Regions from separate parts of the Janibacter limosus genome, predicted to be linked through region 1. Evidence: predicted binding sites of a transcription regulator. Region 1 holds the regulator's gene; each other region holds the start of a gene.

Region 1 (5,832 bases):
CTACCCGGCGAGATGACGTGGCCGCAGCGGTCGCGGTCCTCGCGGAAGCAGCGCAGGAACTGCGTCAGGACGCTCGCGTAGTCGCCGAAGCACGGACGCTCGCCGACAGCCAGAAGAAGGCGATCCCACGCCCGACAGCAGGGGAGCGGACCGTGACCCGGTGGGGCGTCGAAGAGGTTGTGGACGTCCTCCAGCATGGCCGCGACCCGTTCGCGCTGGTTCCGGTGGAGCGTGGTGGTCCGCGGATCATGGACGGTCACGGAGCGCCGGAGTCCACGCCGCCGCGTCGCCCGTCGTCGCGGACTCGACCTGCAGGCTTCGTCCGCCTGTGATGAGACCAGCGATGTGCACCGTGGTCCGGAGGCACGTCGTTGTCCCGTGAGAGTGGGTGGACTTCGCTCACGGGACCGTTGGTGGGGTCGGCGTTCGTGTCGGCCCCACCAGCGCGAGTAGCCGCAGCGCTCCACGCGATGTCGCGGCACCTACGGAAGGACTACTGCCTCCCGTGGCAGGGCGTGCACGTGAAGGGCGTCCCGATGGTCGCCGCCGCGGGCCGCCTGCTGCCGGTGCGGACGCTCGTCTGGATCCAGTCGCTGCACCGTCGAGTCCCGCCCGGGTTCACCGTCGCCACGACCTGCAGCCGCCCGGGCTGCGTCGCGGTCAAGCACATGACTTTGTGGCCCGTGGGACGCCTCGGGTCTAGGCGACGATGCGAGAAAGACGAAGAGGACACTCAACTGCCCGCCTGCTGCCCTCGCGGTCACGACCTCACCGATCCAGCCGTGGCCGCGTGGTCGGGAGGGAAGCGTCCGCGCCGACGCTGCAGGATCTGCGTGTTGGAGCGCTCGCGGGAGCAGCGAGCCGAGCACACGTGGGTTCACCCCGACCACCTGAGAGGCCCAGACGGGCGCTACCCGGTCTGTCGGCGCGGGCACCCGCTGGCCGGTGACAACGTGGTCACCGAGGCCAACGGGTCCCGCAGGTGCCGGACCTGCCTCCGGGAGCGACAGAACGCCGCCCGACGGATCAGTTAGGAGCCCGGCTTCTTCTGGACGAAGCCGCGCTGGAACCACTGAACGATCGTGATCGCAAGGAAGAGGACCGCCTCGGTCTCGTCCTGCTCAGCGGGCTCTGGTGCGTTGCCGTCGTGCTTCACGTGGCGCTGCTGGTTCTGCCAGATTGACTCCAGCATGGCGAGGAGCGTGTCCCTGGACTGCTGAACTTGGTCGTCCAGACCGGCGACAGTCCACTTCGGCCCTTGACTCCTGAAATCCCGGATTGCGGTTCCGAGCGTCGCTCTCGTGTTGTCCGGGCAGAACTTTGAGATGGCAACGCTTTCGACTGCGAGCACGGCCTTCCGGTAGCCCTCCGTGTAGTCCGCGTCATGCTTGAACGATGCCTGCCATGCCTCGGCTAGCAGCCGTCCCGCCGTGGTCCCGCTGTCGCGGACGTCCTCAAACGCGCGCGTCGTGGTCTCGTCCACGATCCGGCCCAGCATCCATGTCGGCTCCTGCTCGATGCGCCATGCCGAGTTGGCCTGAACGAAGTAGTCGTCAATCTCCACCCAAAACTTCGCGGCCTTGTTCGCGGTGAGGCTGCTGGAACTCCCCTCGGCATCTTCGAACTTGCTGCCGAGGATCTGAAGCACCATGTCAACGACCCGAAGGGCTGAGTCGTCTGTGTCAGACATGTATCCCCGAAGCGCGTCGTCTGGGTCCTCGCCCGTCTGGAACTGGAGGGTCCGGGCACAGATTCCGGGGATGTCTCGGAACGCGTAGAAGACCTCGTTGAGCCATCCCTCGACGCTTGGCCGCAGGTGGGGCGGCATGCCCTCGTGCAGGACGTTCCATCGGTCGTGCACCGCAGGGTCGTTGCTCATCCGCACGTTGAGGGGTACGAATCGTTCGGTCATGTTGTTGCTCCCGCCAGAGAGTTTGTCGTTGACCAGACGATAGATCGCGTCTCCGACAGTGGTGAACGCCGCCAGAGGCCACGGCCTAGCATCGAGACATGGTGGGTGAGCAAGATGAGGTGCTGTCCAAGATCGCTGACGTCCTGACCCAGCACGGACCGGCTCTGGTCCTGAGCGGTGCAGGCATGAGCGTGGGATCTGGGATCCCTTGCTATCGCCCGTGGCCCGAGCCCGGAGCCCCCGAGGAAGAGTTCGAGGCGGCTCGCCAGTGGCGCTTCACAAACACTGTTACTAACAACACCTACTCCACCGACAGTGGGATCCCTGACTATCGCGGGCCCGACGGCACGCGCCGGGTCACCCCGATGCACTACTCGGAGTTTGTCGGCAGCAGCGAGGCACGGCAGCGGTACTGGGCGCGCAGCTTTGTCGGCTGGCGCCGGTTCCACGCGGCGCGGCCCAATGTCTCGCACCACCTGGTCACCCGCTTGCAGCAGCTCGGCACGGTCGGTCCGCTCATCACGCAGAACGTCGACGGACTGCACCAGGCGGCCGGGACGAGGGAGGTCGTCGAGCTGCACGGCAACCTCGTCGAGGTCGTCTGCCTCACCTGCGGGGCCCGCATCGATCGCCCGACGCTCGACGCGCGGATGGCCAGGGACAACCCCGGCTTCGACGTCGACAGCGACGAGATCCGACCCGATGGTGACGTCCGGCTGGACAGCGTGGACGTCGAGCGGTTTCGCACCCCGACCTGCCAGGCGTGCGGGGCCGACACCCTCAAGCCGGATGTCGTCTTCTTCGGTGGATCGGTGGCCAAGCCGCTGGTGCAGCACTGCTACGACCTCGTCGATGCTGCGCCCAGCCTGCTCGTGCTCGGCAGCTCGCTGCAGGTGATGTCGGGGCTGCGCTTCGTCCGCCACGCGGCCAAGCGGGGGATCCCGGTCTCCCTGATCACCCGTGGTCCCACCCGTGGTGACGACCTCGTCGATCATCGCGTCGACGGGGAGCTGGGGGACTCCCTTCGCTCTCTCGTGGAGGAGCTCAGCGCAGCGCGGCTCTGACGAGGTCCGGCTCGGGGTTGGTGTGCACCTGCTCGCCGATGCGCACGGTCGGGACGACCTCGTTGCCGTCGTTGATCGAGCGGACGAAGGCGGCGGCCTCCTCGTCGGCCCAGATGTTGACCCAGGTCGCCTTGTCCTTGTCCTTGCCGAGGGCACCGCGCAGGCGCAGGCAGTAGACGCATCCCGGACGCCAGTAGACGACCACGGGGAAGTCCCCACGGTGTGCCTCGATGTCGGTGTGCCGCGGGCCCCCGCGTCCGTTGAGTGGTGACAGCCACCACGCGAGGACGAGGAAGCCCACGGCGAGCACGAGCAACGACAGGTCGCCGGTGAGTACCGTCTGCACGAGCAGGACGACGCTCGCGACCACACCGGTCATCGCCGGCCACCATCGACTCATGGGTTCAGCGTCTCAGAGAGCCAGCCGCTCAGAGGCGTCGCAGGACCGCGGTGACCTTGCCGAGGATCGTCGCGTGGTCGCCGTCGATCGGGTCGAAGGCGGGGTTGTGCGGCAGCAGCCACAGGTGGCCGTCGGTGCGCTTGTAGGTCTTGACCGTCGCCTCGTTGTCGAGCATCGCCGCGACGATGTCGCCGTTGTCGGCATTGGGCTGCTGGCGCACGACCACCCAGTCGCCGTCGCAGATGGCGGCGTCGATCATCGAGTCGCCGACGACCTTGAGGAGGAAGAGGGAGCCCTCGCCGACGATCTGCTTGGGCAGGGGGAAGACGTCGTCGACGACCTCCTCGGCGGTGATCGGCACGCCGGCGGCGATCTGGCCGAGGACGGGCACATAGCTGGCCTCGGGGCGGTGGTCACCGGAGCCGGTGGGGTCGACGACCTCGTCGGTCGTGCTGGCACCGCCGCGCATGCCGCCCAGGTCGGTGACCTCGGCCGGGGGAGCGGTGTGGCCGTCGGGAGAGATGACCTCGATGGCGCGGGGCCGGTGGGGGTCCCGGCGCAGGTAGCCCTTGCGCTCGAGGGAGGAGAGCTGGTGGGCCACGGAGCTGGGGCTGGTCAGGCCGACGAGCTCACCGATCTCGCGCAGGCTCGGCGGGTAGCCACGGGTGGCCACGGCATTGCGGATCACCTCGAGCACCTTGCGCTGGCGGACGGTCAGACCATCGCCCGTGTCCCGCTCGGGGAGCTGGTGGATGTTGTCCTCGTCCGTGCCGCTCATGCTCTCGACCCCTTCGTCCGTGTCCGGTGTGACCGAGGTGCAACCAGCGTTGTCGGTGCTCGCTGGTCAACTTCTCGGTAGTGAAGACAGTAGGACGTTCGAACACGCATTTCAAACATCTGTTCGAGCGTGTTGTTGATTTTCTTCGAACACCCGTGCTAGACATCGTACAGACGTTCTATCGAACACCGGTTCGACAGAACCGCACCGAGGAGGATTCGCATGACCGCTCTCACCGCCACCCCGATCCGCATCGACGTCCCCGCGCGCTCGCGCCACCTCGTCTCCATGCCCACCGGTGACGCAGTCGTCGCACGCCCGACCCCTCGCACGCGGCTGACCCGTCGTGGCCGCCTGGCCATCACCACCTCCGTGCTCGCCGCCGCGAGCATCGCCGGCGCGACCTTCGCCTTCGCCGGACCCGCCGCCGCGCCGCAGGAGATCACCGTCGAGCCAGGTCAGACGCTGAGCCAGATCGCCTCGAGCGAGCTCGTCGGCGTGCCGACGGCCGAGGCTGTGGCCGACATCCAGGTTGCCAACGGGCTCTCGACGACCTACATCCACGCCGGTCAGACGCTCACGATCCCGACGCGCTGACTGCACGTCGCCGGCGACGGCGACCCCCTTCCTCCCGGGCCCACCGACCCAGCCCGGGCCGGCCATCGGCCATCTCCGTCCCCCTCGGAGGTGGCCGATGTGCCGTTCACCGACGCATCTGGACGAGGACTTGCGTCGCGTGCCACGGAGGCGTCTAATGGTCACTACATCTAGTGGTTACACGGTTGTCATTCGTCCACATCTAGTGCACAGGCTGACAGCAGTTGTCCACAGGCGGAGCGGGTATATCCCCAGTTTCGTCCACCGCACCATCCACAAGCGAAGGGAGATTCGGCCGTGCACTGCCCGTTCTGCCGTCACACCGACTCCCGGGTCATCGACAGCCGCACGACCGATGACGGCAGCGCCATCCGGCGTCGTCGCCAGTGCCCCGAGTGCAGCCGCCGCTTCACGACGCTCGAGAGCGCCAGCCTGACGGTGACCAAGCGGTCGGGGGCGGCCGAGCCCTTCAGCCGGGCCAAGGTGCTCGCCGGTGTCCGCAAGGCCTGCCAGGGCCGACCGGTCACCGAGGACCAGCTCGCCCTCCTCGCGCAGCGCGTCGAGGAGAGCATCCGATCGCAGGGGAGCGCAGAGATCGATGCCCACGAGGTGGGCATGGCGATCCTGTCGCCGCTGCGTGATCTCGACGAGGTGGCGTACCTGCGCTTCGCCTCCGTCTACCAGTCCTTCGACTCGCTCGAGGACTTCGAGTCGGCGATCGCGACCCTGCGTCGCGAGCATGCCGCCACCACCCCCTAGGACCCCGGGTGCCGACACGCGAGTGGGCTGTCGGTACCCGGTGACATCGTCAGTAGCAGCCCGCAGCACCAGGCGCACCAGGCGCCACCGCAGCAGACCGAACCTTTCGGATCGAGGAGAAGCAGCATGACCGAGACCGCCGGCAAGCCCAGCACCCGTCGCGGGTCCCGCACCAAGGGCCTGACCATCGAGCGCATCCACACCACCGAGGGTGTGCACCCCTACGACGAGGTCACCTGGGAGAAGCGTGACGTCGTCCAGCAGAACTGGAAGTCCGGCGAGACGATCTTCGAGCAGCGCGGTGTCGAGTTCCCCGACTTCT
Region 2 (5,832 bases), 260 kb from region 1:
CGACGTGGTCTGCGAGGGGGAGGTCGACGCCGTGCGGCCGGGAACCCGCAGCTTCTGCCCCGGCTGGATGAAGGCCTGGGCCGAGAGGTGGTTGCGCGACAGCAGGGCCGCCGGGCTCACGTGGTAGCGGGCGGCGATGTCGTAGATCGTCTCGCCGGCGCGGACGGTGTGGTTGGGCGTGCCTTGGGACGCGTGGGCCGTGGTCTCGGCGGTCTGGTCGATCTCTGCGACCACGGGCATGGCCGGGGCAGTGACAAGAAGCGGAAGGACCATGTGGGGGACTCCGATGTCAGGGGCGCAGGGGAACGCCCGGGGGTGGGAGACGTGGCGCCTGTGGCGCCTGTTGCTGAAGTGACGTATGTGGTTCCTGCGTCGACGGTACCGAAGATGCTCCTGTTTCGCGCGTTGTCCGACGCGTGGCGCGACTCGGGGTGCTGCGCTGGACACGCGCTCTGACACACTGGCGGGCGTGAACAACACCCCTGATCTCGATGTCTGGCTGCCCCTCCCCGACGTGGCCGAGCGCCTCGGCGTGCGCCTGTCCGACGTGCGCCGGATGCTCGACGAGCGTCAGCTCCTCGCCTCGCGCCGCGGTGAGCGCAACACGCTCTGCGTGCCCGCGGCCTTCCTCGGCGAGGACGGCCCGCTGCCCGAGCTGGCCGGGACCTTCACGGTCCTGGGCGATGCCGCCTTCTCCGACGAGGAGATCATCGAGTGGATGTTTGCCCGCGACGAGACGTGGCCCGGAGGGTCGAGCGCGATCGAGGCCGTGCTCGCGGGATTCAAGACCGAGGTGCGCCGCCGGGCGATGGAAGAGGCATAGAGCCGGGCCCTGTTCGGCGCTCCCGTTCTGCTCCTCCTGGTGGGTCAGCGGGTGGCCCGAGTCCGGTGGGCGTGTCCGTGCTGTGTGCTCGCGGGCATGGAGCACGAGATGACCGCGGGGTGACCCACCACGAGGAGCAGGACGGGAGGGGGGCGAGGCCCGCTCGCCCCCCTTCGTCAGGTGGAGCGCCCCCTTCGTCAGGTGGAGCGCCCCTTCGTCAGGTGGAGCGCCCCCTTCGTCAGGTGGAGCGCGCGGTGGTGACGTCGACGAGGTCGGCGAGGACCGAGCGGGCGGGGTCGGCGACCCCGGTCGCCTCGGCGAGGGCGGCGCGGGCCGCCTCGGCGCCATCGGCGATGTCGCACTCGACACCGTCGAGGGCCCCGGTGTCGACGATCAGCTCGCGGAAGGCCTCGACCTCGTCGACGCCCAGGTCGGGCGCCCCGAGCCACTGGTCGATCCTGGTCGTCGTGATGTCGTCGGCGCCGGCGAGTGCCCGGGCGATGAGCACGGTGCGCTTGCCCTCACGCAGGTCGTCCCCAGCGGGCTTGCCGGTGACCTTCGGGTCCCCGAAGACACCGAGCACGTCGTCGCGCAGCTGGAAGGCCTCGCCCAGCGCCAGCCCGTAGCGGGACAGGGCCGCGAGGTCGCTCTCGGACGCGCCACCGGCGGTCGCCCCGATGAGCAGCGGGTGCTCGATCGAGTACTTGGCGCTCTTGTAGCGGATGACGTGCCGTGAGCGCTCGATCCGCTCGGCGTCGTCGAGCCGGTGCCACGGGCGCATCGAGGTGACGATGTCGAGGAACTGGCCGGCCATGAGCTGACCGCGCATCCGCTCGAAGGCCGGTCGGGCCGCGGTGAGCGCCTGCGGGGGCAGGCCCGAGTCGGCGTAGAGGTCGTCGCACCAGCCCAGGCAGAGGTTGCCGGCGAGGATCGCCCCGGCGACACCGAAGCGGTCGGGGTCGCCGTGCCAGAGCCGCTCGCCATGGGCCCGGGCGAGGGCCCGATGCATGGCCGGCTTGCCGCGGCGGGTCTCGCTGTCGTCCATGACGTCGTCGTGGATGAGCGCGGCGGCCTGGAAGAGCTCCATCGAGGCGGCGAGGGAGATCGCACCCTCGTCGTCGTCGCGCCCGGCGGCACGCCAGCCCCAGTAGGCGAACCCGGCCCGCAGTCGCTTGCCGCCCTGCAGGAGGGTGCGCACGGGGCCGGTCAGGTCGGCGACATCGGGCCCGATCTCGGCGAGCTCGACCTCCCAGCGGTCCAGCTCGGTGTCGATGCGGTCCTGGACCCGCGAGCGCAGGTCGGCCAGGTCCAGCGGGTGCGGCACGTGGGCTCCAGTGGCGAGGGTGTCGGTGGTCCGTGGTCGGATCCTTGGGTCGCGACCAGCCTACGTCGAGCGGGGTTGACTCGCTGTCGGCCCCCCGGTCTACTGTTGATCGAACAGGTGTTCGATCAAAGGAGTGGTCATGGTCAGGCTCGTCGAGGAATCCATCGAGGTGCGGGTGGGGGAGGCACGACCGGAGCAGTTCCTCTGGCGAGGGCGGCTCTACCGGGTCACCGAGGTGGTCGACCACTGGCAGGAGAGGCGCGACTGGTGGCGTGCGACAGGCGGGCAGTCGCTCTCGCAGGTCCCGCTCGCTCGGGACGTGTGGCGGGTGTCGGCGAGCCGAGGACTCAGCAGCGCGCCGGGGGTCTACGACCTGGGCGTGGACGGCGATCCGTCGAGCGCGTCCGACTGGCTGCTCCTGCGGACCCAGGACTGAGGGGGCGGTGATGGTTGCCGTTGCCGTCCTCCATCCCGATCGCCTCGACGGGGCGATGGACCTGCTCCTCAGCGCGGGGGAGAGCCTCGCCGGCGCGCACATGGCTCGCAGCGTGCCCGACCGCAGTGCCGCGACCCGGCTCGCCGTCCTGCGGGCCGCTGCCGCCGTGCTGTGCGTGCGTGGTCGTCCGACCTTCCCCGAGGCGCGACGAAGCAGCCTCGAAGGGTCCGGTCCCGTCGACGTGTGGCGACTGCTGCCCCGGGTGGCGCCCGAGCTGACCGAGTGGGCGGACTTCTTCGAGGTCGTCCTGCCCGAAGGGGGGACCCGCCCCGGTCATGGAGCGGCCGGACCGATGAGCGTGCGCGAGGTCGACGACCTGCTGCGCCAGGGGGAGGACTTCGTGCGGATCGTCGCCGGGCTCCTCGGCCTGTCGCCGGTGCCGGTACCCGGTGACCTCGTCGCGATCACCCCGGCGCACGACCCCAAGGAGGTGCGCCCGGTGGCGCACGACCTCAAGGAGATGCGCGCGGGCGGTGGTGCCGGGTGAGCTTTGCCCATCTGCACGTGGCGTCGGGGTTCTCCCTTCGCCATGGCACGACGACACCGGAGGACCTCGTGGCCCGGGCCGCGGAGCTCGGGCAGCCGGCGCTCGCGCTCACCGACCGCGACGGGCTCTACGGAGCGGTGCGCTTCGTCCGGGCAGCGACGGCGGCCGGGATCGTGCCGGTCCTCGGGGTGGACCTGGCCATCGACGGTGGGTCCCGGGCCCCCTCGCGTCGACGCACGCCGGTGCGCGGTGGCGCCGAGGTCGACCCTCGTCACCCACGGGTGACCGTCCTGGCCCGCGGCGTCGGCGCCGGGGTGCCCCACGGGGTCGGCTGGGCCCGGCTGTGCCGGCTCGTCAGCGAGGTGCACCTGACGGGGGAGCGTGGCGAGGCCGTGGCGACGGCGGCGATGGTCGCCCGGCACGCGGCCGCGCCCGACCCGGACGAACCGGGACCGCTGCTCGTCCTGCTCGGCCCGGCCTCCGACGTCGGCGTCGCGCTGCTCACCCGCCGACCCGACCTCGCCCGGCAGCGGCTGCAGGCCTGGCAGCAGGTGCTGCCCACAGGTGCGCTCGCGATCGAGGTCGTCGACCACGGCGGGCCGCCGGGCACGCCGGCCTCGACCGGTCACGCCGCACACCTGCTCGGTCTCGCCGACTCCTGCGGTGTGCCCGCGGTGCTCACCGCCGCCGTGCGCCACCTGCACCCGCAGGACGCGAGCACCGCAGACGTCCTGGACGCGACCCGACGACTCGTCGCCCTCGACACCCGTCACCTCGACCGGGTGACGACCGCCGGGCACCTCGCCGACGACGCGACGATGGCCGCGAGCGCGCACCGGGTGACGACCGCGCTCGGCGGCGGAGCCGGCGGCTGGTCCTGCGCGAGCCCGGCGCAGCGTGCGCGGGCGCTGCTCGACGAGACCGTGCGCACGGCGATGGGGTGCGCGCTGGACGACCGCAAGGACCTGGGTATCGGCCGGGTGCACCTGCCCGAGGCGCACGTGCTCGGGCTGCGGCCCGACGAGGACCCGCAGGCAGTGCTCGCGCAGCGATGCCGGGCGGCGATCGGCGCGCGCTACCCCGACGCGGCACCGTCCGTGCTGCGGCAGGTCGAGGAGCGTCTGGCCGACGAGCTCGACGTCGTCGAGGCGCTCGGGTACCCGACCTACTTCCTCACCGTGGCCGAGGTCGTCGACCTCATCACCGGCGCCGGGGTGCGCGTCGCCGCTCGTGGCTCCGGTGCCGGCAGCCTCGTCAACCACCTGCTCGGCATCAGCGCCATCGACCCGATCCGGCACGACCTGCTCATGGAGCGCTTCTGCTCGCCGCTGCGGGCCGAGCTGCCCGACATCGACATCGACGTGGAGTCGGCCCGCCGGACCGAGATGTACGAGCTGGTCCTGGAGCGCTTCGGCCGGGACCGGGTGACGTGCGTGTCGATGATGGACACCTACAAGGCGCGGCACGCGATCCGTGACGTCGGCGCGGCGCTGGGGGTCCCCCCTTCGGAGGTCGACGAGATCGCCAAGGCCTTCCCGCACATCCGCGCCAAGGACGTGCGCTCGGCGATGGCCGAGCTGCCCGAGCTGCGCACCCGCAGCCTCGACGGACCCCGGCTGGGGGTGCTCTTCGACCTCGTCGAACGGCTCGACGGACTCCCTCGGCACATCGCCCTGCACCCCTGCGGTGTCGTCCTGTCCGACGGCGGGCTGCTCGATCGCACCCCGGTCGAGTCGAGCTGGCTGGGCTTCCCGATGAGCCAGTTCGACAAGGACGACGTCGAGGCGCTCGGGCTGCTCAAGCTCGACATCCTCGGCATCCGGATGCAGTCGGCGATGGCGCACGCGGTCGGCGAGGTCGAGCGGACCGAAGGGGGGCGCATCGACCTCGACGACCGGGCCGACGTCCCGCTCGACGACCCGGCGACCTTCGCGATGATCCGTACGACCCGCACGCTCGGGTGCTTCCAGATCGAGAGCCCGGGGCAGCGTGAGCTCATCGGCAAGCTCGCCCCGACCGTCTTCGACGACCTGATCATCGACATCTCGCTCTTCCGCCCCGGTCCGGTGAAGTCCGACATGATCCGACCCTTCCTCGAGGCCCGGCACGGCTGGTCGCGGCCGCAGTTCCTCCACGACCGGCTCGTCCCGGCGCTCGCCGAGACCGAGGGGGTCGTCGTCTTCCACGAGCAGATGCTGCGGATCATCTCCGAGACGAGCGGCGCGACCCTCGCACAGGCCGACGAGGTGCGGCGCACGATGGGCAGTCCCGACGGGCAGGCGCGCATCGAGGCGTGGTGGCGGCCCGCCGCGGCAGCCCGCGGCTACCCGCAGGCCGACGTCGACCGGATCTGGTCGGTGCTGGCGGCCTTCGCCTCCTTCGGCTTCTGCAAGGCGCACGCTGCGGCCTTCGCGATGCCGACCTACCAGTCCGCGTGGCTCAAGGCCCATCACCCGGCGGCCTTCCTCGCCGGTGTGCTCACCCACGACCCGGGGATGTACCCCAAGCGGTTGCTCCTCGAGGAGGCCCGCTCGCTCGGCATCACGATCCTCGGGGTCGACGTCAATGCGAGCACGGGGGAGTACCGCGTCGAGCGGGCGCCCGTGACGGGGCACCCACCGGACGACCCGGACCTGCCCGACGGGTCCGGATGGGGGATCCGCCTCTCGCTCGCCGACGTCAAGGGCATGAGCGCCGGTGAG
Region 3 (5,832 bases), 970 kb from region 1:
AAGAGTGAGTCCGCGATCCTGCTGAGCATCACAGCTCCTCCTCGCTCGGGGTCTGGGACTGCGACTGGGACTGGGACTGAGTCGGCTCCGGCTCCGGCTCCGGCTCGGCATCGAGCTCGTGCGTCCCCGTGCCGGTGCCGAGGAAGATGACCTCACGCTCGTCGTCGGCCGTGTGGGACAGGCGGTTGTAGCGACCAGCGAGGACCCAGGTGTCCTTGGACCCACCGCCCTGGCTGGAGTTGACGACGAGCTGGCCCTCGGGCAGGGCCACACGGGTGAGTCCACCCGGAAGCACCTGCACGTCGTTGCCGTCGTTGACGGCGAAGGGCCGCAGGTCCACGTGCCGGGGTCGCAGCTTGCCGTCGATGAGGGTGGGGACCGTCGACAGCTGCACCACCGGTTGGGCGATCCAGCCGCGTGGGTCCTCCGTGAGCTTGGCTCGCAGGTCGTCGAGCTCCCGGCTGCTGGCGGCGGGACCGACGACCAGGCCCTTGCCGCCGGAGCCGTCGACCGGCTTGGTCACCATCTCGTCGAGCCGGCCCAGCACCTCCCGCAGGGCCTCGGGCTCCTGGAGGCGGTAGGTGTCGACATTGGGCAGGATCGGGTCCTCGTCGAGGTAGTAGCGCGTCAGGTCGGGCACGTACGAGTAGACGAGCTTGTCGTCGGCGACGCCGTTGCCGATGGCATTGGCGAGTGTCACCCGACCGGCGCGGACCGCTGAGATCAGACCGGTCACCCCGAGCATCGAGTCGCGCCGGAAGTGCACCGGGTCGAGGAAGTCGTCGTCGATGCGTCGGTAGATGACGTCGACCCGCTCCTCGCCATGGGTCGTGCGCATGCGCACCTCGCCCCCGCGGACGACGAGGTCGCGACCCTCGACGAGCTCGACGCCCATCATCCGGGCGAGCAGGGTGTGCTCGAAGTAGGCGCTGTTGTAGACGCCGGGGGTGAGCACGACCACCGTCGGGTCGGCCCTCCCCTCGGGAGCCGAGGCGCGCAGCGCCTGCAGGAGCATCCGGGGGTAGTCGTGCACCGGCCGGATGCGCATGGTGGCGAAGGCCTCGGGGAAGACATTGGTCATCGCGCGACGGTTGGCGATGACGTACGAGACGCCGGACGGTACCCGCACGTTGTCCTCGAGGACGCGGAAGGTGCCCTCCTCGTCGCGGATCAGGTCGATGCCGCTCACGTGGGCCCGGACACCGTTGGGCGGGCGCAGCCCGGTCACGGCGCGGTGGTAGTGGCTGGAGGTGGAGATGAGCTTCCACGGGACGATGCCGTCCTCGACCGCTCGCGGCAGACCGCTCGGCCGGCTGTAGATGTCGTCGAGGAAGGCCTCGAGCACCTTGACCCGCTGGGCGACACCGAGCTCGACATCGTGCCAGGCCTCGGCGTCGATGACGCGTGGGACCGCGTCGAGCGGGAAGGGTCGCTCCTCGCCGGCGTGGTCGAAGGTCACGCCCTGCTCGAAGAACATCCGGGCCAGAGCATCCGCGCGGTCCTTCAGCTCCTGCGGCTCCATGGAGCGAAGGGTGTGGTGGATCGGCTTGTAGGGCTGGCGGGGATCGCCCCCTTCGTCCAGCATCTCGTCCCATGCCGCGCCGCGGGCGTAGGTCCCGAAGAGAGAGTCGTTGTCCGTCACGGCGCCCACACTACGCACGCGAGCGCCCCGGTCGCCGCGTTGCGGTGCGGTGCGGCGGTGCGGCGACGAGCACGTACCGCGCCGGGCTCGGAGCCCGCACCGCTGGGCGTCAGTCGCGCTGGTGCTCCGGCTGGGCGTCGAGAGCCTCGGCGATGACGACCCTGGTGACATCGCTGCCGTATCCCTTGCGGGCGAGCATGCCCGCCAGGCGGCGCGTCTGGACCGTGCGGTCCAGGCCGTGCATGGAGCGCAGCCGCTTGGCCACGAGCTCGTGCGCACGCTCCCGCTCGTCCTGCGGGTCGACCTCGTCGAGCACCGCCTGCGCGAGCTCGTCGTTGACGCCCTTCTTGCGCAGCTCGTGGGACAACGCCCGGCGCGCCAGACCTCTCCCGGCCTGCTTGGACCGGACGAAGGCCTGCGCGTAGGCCTCGTCGTCGACCAGCCCCACCTGCTCGAAGCGGTCGAGGACCTCGGCCGCCACGTCGTCGGGACAGCCCTTGCGGCGCAGGGCCTTCTCCAGCTCGGAGCGCGACTTGGGCGCCCCGGTGAGCAGCCGCAGGACGACGGCGCGCGCGACGGCGTACGCATCCGCGTCCGCATCCTTGGCCTGTGGGTCGGGCGGCGGGATCCGTCGAGACGGCTGCTGCACGGCCGGCTGCGGGATCGCGGTGCCCGCCTCGACAGCGGAGACCGCCGCACGCAGCCCTTCGAGGCTCGTCGCTGGCGCTCCTCGCACCTCAGGACGGCGCCCTTCGAGCGTGCGTGCGGCGGCAGCCTCGTCAGTGCTCATGTCGCGGCTCAGAAGTCGACCGGGACCTCGGCCGGCTCGTCGGCCGACTCGTCGACCGGCCGGACACCGATGCCGAGCTTGGTCTTGATCTTGGCCTCGATCTCCTCGCCGAGCAGCGGGTTGTCCTTGAGGAACTTGCGGGCATTCTCCTTGCCCTGGCCCATCTGGTCGCCCTCGTAGGTGTACCAGGCGCCGGCCTTGCGGACGAAGCCGTGCTCGACACCCATGTCGATCAGACCGCCCTCGCGGGAGATGCCCTGGCCGTAGAGGATGTCGAACTCGGCCTGCTTGAAGGGCGGCGAGACCTTGTTCTTGACGACCTTGACGCGGGTGCGGTTGCCGACCGCGTCGGTGCCGTCCTTGAGCGTCTCGATGCGACGCACGTCGAGGCGGACCGAGGCGTAGAACTTCAGCGCCTTGCCACCCGTGGTCGTCTCGGGCGAGCCGAACATGACGCCGATCTTCTCGCGGAGCTGGTTGATGAAGATCGCCGTGGTGCCCGAGGTGCTCAGCGCACCCGTGATCTTGCGCAGGGCCTGGCTCATCAGACGGGCCTGGAGACCGACGTGGCTGTCACCCATCTCGCCCTCGATCTCGGCGCGGGGCACGAGCGCGGCGACGGAGTCGATGACGATGATGTCGAGCGCACCGGAGCGGATGAGCATGTCGGCGATCTCGAGCGCCTGCTCACCGGTGTCCGGCTGGCTGACGAGGAGGGCATCGGTGTCGACGCCCAGCTTCTTGGCGTAGTCGGGGTCGAGCGCGTGCTCGGCGTCGATGAAGGCCGCGATGCCACCGGCCCGCTGGGCGCTGGCGACGGCGTGCAGGGCGACGGTCGTCTTTCCGGAGGACTCCGGACCGTAGATCTCGACGACGCGGCCGCGAGGCAGCCCGCCGATGCCGAGGGCCACGTCCAGCGCGATCGATCCGGTGGGGATGACCGCGATCGGGGGACGGATGTCGTCGCCGAGGCGCATGACCGCGCCCTTGCCGTGGGCCTTCTCGATCTGGCCCATGACATTGTCGAGGGACTTGAGCTTCTGCTCCTGGAGCTTGCTGTCGATGGCGGTGACGTCAGCCATGCCACACCTTCCTGATTCATCGTGTCGGGCGCGTCCACCGGCGACCAGATCTGCACAGTGGGACGTCTCGTGCTGTCTGGTCAGACGCTAGGAGCCACCACCGACAACGGTCCGCAGCTGCCCTGAGGCTGTGGACACCGGTGTCATCGGTCGAGCACCTGTGGACGACGTTACCCGAACACGTGTTCGAGGGTGGGAGCGGCGCGCCGACACGCCGCGGCTCCCCCCTTCGTCCTGCTCGCCCCTCAGGACCGCAGCAGCGTCTCGATCCGACGCGACGTCGCCCAGACCCCGACGACACCCAGCACGACGAGGTAGCCGACGTGCCACAGCAGGCCCCAGCCGACCTCGCCGAGCATGAGCCCACGCTCCAGCGCGACCCCGTGGTAGAGCGGCGTCGCCTGCACGATCGGCTGCGCCCATCCCGGGTAGGTGGCCAGCGGGAAGAAGGTCGCCGACAGCAGGAAGAGCGGCTGGATGACGAGCATGATCCAGTCGAAGTCGACCCAGGAGCGCATGAAGGTCGTGGCGAACATGCCGACCGCGGCGAAGGCCAGGCCGATGAAGATCGCCGCAGGTACCGCGAGCAGCGACCACCACGACTCGACGACCCCGACCGCGAGCGCGACGAGGTAGAAGACGAGCGCGTAGACCCCGCCCCGGATCAGCGACCAGACGACCTCGCCGACCGCGATGTCGCGAGGAGCCAACGGGGTGGCGAGCATGGCGTCGTAGATCCGCGCGTACTTCAGCTTGAAGAAGACGTTGAAGGTCGAGTCCATGACCGCGCCGTTCATCGCCGAGCTGGCGAGCATGGCCGGCGCGACGAAGGCCGCGTAGGAGACCTGCGACCCCCCGTCGGTCATGACGAAGGGGACGAGCGACCCGACACCGATGCCGAGGGAGAAGAGGTAGAAGACCGGCTCGGCGAAGCCGGTGACGAATGCCGCCCACTGCCGCCGGAAGCTCACGACATTGCGCTCCACGACCGAGCGCCACATCGCCAGGCCGGGCGTCAGGACACCACTGGCACTCATGAGACCAACCTCGCGGTCATCCCGGTGCGGGCGTAGACCCACCCGACGGCGATGAAGACCAGCAGCACCACCAGGTGCACGAGGTCGAAGGGGGCGAAGCTCCCGTGGGCGGACGAGCGCACCAGCTCCACGCCGTGCCACAGCGGCGTCACCCAGGCGAGCGCCTCGAGGACGATCGGCAGCCGGTCGACGGGGAAGAAGACGCCGGAGAAGAGCATGAGGGGCGTGATGACGAGCCGGTAGACGACGTTGAAGGAGGAGTCCCCCTTCGCCCGCGCGGTGAACCCGAAGAGCGGCACGGCGAAGGCGAGGGTCACGAGGACCCCGACCGGGACCGCGAGCTGCACCCACCACGACGTGAAGCTGCCGAAGAGGGCCGCCACGAGCACGAAGGCCGCGGCGGCGAGGCCGCCCTGTGCCGCGATGACGCCGAGGTGGCCCAGCAGGATGTCGCTGACGGTCAGGGGCGTGGCGAGCATCGAGTGGTACATCCGGTTCCACGTGAAGAGGCCGTAGACCGGGTAGGTCGACTCGCTGACCGCGCTGAGCATCGCCTGGACGGCGACCATCCCGGGCGCGACGAAGAGCAGGTAGGGGACGCCGTCCACTCCCCCGGACGCGCCGTCGACGAGCGAGCCGAGTCCCAGGCCCATCGCCAGGAGGAAGAGGAGCGGCGAGACGAAGCGGCTGAAGAGCGAGCCCTGCCAGGTCCGCTTGTAGACGACGAGGAAGTAGCCGGCGACGGCCCGGACGCGCTCCGCGGGACGAAGGGGGGTCCGCTCGCCGTGGACGTGGCGGGAGACTGCGGTCATCAGTCGACCAGGGTGCGCCCGGTCAGGCGCAGGAAGACGTCCTCGAGGGTCGAGCGACGCACGATCGAGGTGATCGGCTGCAGACCGCGGGCGTGCACGGCCTCGAGGGCGCCGTCGCCGTGGTCGGTGTAGACGAGCAGACGGTCGGGCAGCGCCTCGACATAGCTGCCGACGCCGTCGACCAGGTGGACGACGTCGGAGTGGTCGGCGCGCTCGTCCAGCGGCAGCCGCAGCTCGAGCACCTCACGGGTGGAGTGCTGCTCGATGAGCGAGCGCGGCGAGCCCTCGGCGACGATCCGGCCGTGGTCCATGACGACGAGCCGGTCGCACAGCTGCTCGGCCTCGTCCATGTAGTGGGTCGTGATGATGAGCGTGACGCCCTGCCGCTTGAGCCGGAAGAGCCGGTCCCACAGCACGTGCCGCGCCTGCGGGTCCAGGCCGGTCGTGGGCTCGTCGAGCAGCAGGATCT

The links. The regulator LexA, encoded in region 1, represses DNA repair genes until DNA is damaged. The targets are predictions, from matches to a motif close to TCGAACANNTGTTCGA.
Region 2: a site for LexA is predicted at 2,257-2,272, ahead of EXU32_RS07835 (DUF6504 family protein). Genes of this name have one in related genera too.
Region 3: a site for LexA is predicted at 3,689-3,704, ahead of recA (recombinase RecA). Genes of this name have one in related genera too.

What each region holds. Positions count from the first base shown of each region.
Region 1 covers NZ_CP036164.1:1,892,934-1,898,765, reverse strand. Annotated here, with positions in the region: gene EXU32_RS09070 (hypothetical protein) at 1-332, shown strand, start outside; gene EXU32_RS09065 (hypothetical protein) at 1,031-1,912, opposite strand; gene EXU32_RS09060 (Sir2 family NAD-dependent protein deacetylase) at 2,011-2,976, shown strand; gene EXU32_RS09055 (glutaredoxin domain-containing protein) at 2,957-3,376, opposite strand; gene lexA (transcriptional repressor LexA) at 3,405-4,154, opposite strand; gene EXU32_RS09045 (LysM peptidoglycan-binding domain-containing protein) at 4,377-4,751, shown strand; gene nrdR (transcriptional regulator NrdR) at 5,049-5,510, shown strand; gene EXU32_RS09035 (vitamin B12-dependent ribonucleotide reductase) at 5,637-5,832, shown strand, end outside.
Region 2 covers NZ_CP036164.1:1,630,892-1,636,723, reverse strand. Annotated here, with positions in the region: gene EXU32_RS07850 (LysM peptidoglycan-binding domain-containing protein) at 1-240, opposite strand, end outside; gene EXU32_RS07845 (Rv2175c family DNA-binding protein) at 470-823, shown strand; gene EXU32_RS07840 (polyprenyl synthetase family protein) at 1,062-2,147, opposite strand; gene EXU32_RS07835 (DUF6504 family protein) at 2,287-2,583, shown strand; gene EXU32_RS07830 (SAV_6107 family HEPN domain-containing protein) at 2,594-3,130, shown strand; gene EXU32_RS07825 (DNA polymerase III subunit alpha) at 3,127-5,832, shown strand, end outside.
Region 3 covers NZ_CP036164.1:920,903-926,734, reverse strand. Annotated here, with positions in the region: gene EXU32_RS04495 (alpha-E domain-containing protein) at 1-29, opposite strand, end outside; gene EXU32_RS04490 (circularly permuted type 2 ATP-grasp protein) at 29-1,585, opposite strand; gene EXU32_RS04485 (regulatory protein RecX) at 1,752-2,432, opposite strand; gene recA (recombinase RecA) at 2,441-3,448, opposite strand; gene EXU32_RS04475 (ABC transporter permease) at 3,760-4,551, opposite strand; gene EXU32_RS04470 (ABC transporter permease) at 4,548-5,363, opposite strand; gene EXU32_RS04465 (ABC transporter ATP-binding protein) at 5,363-5,832, opposite strand, start outside.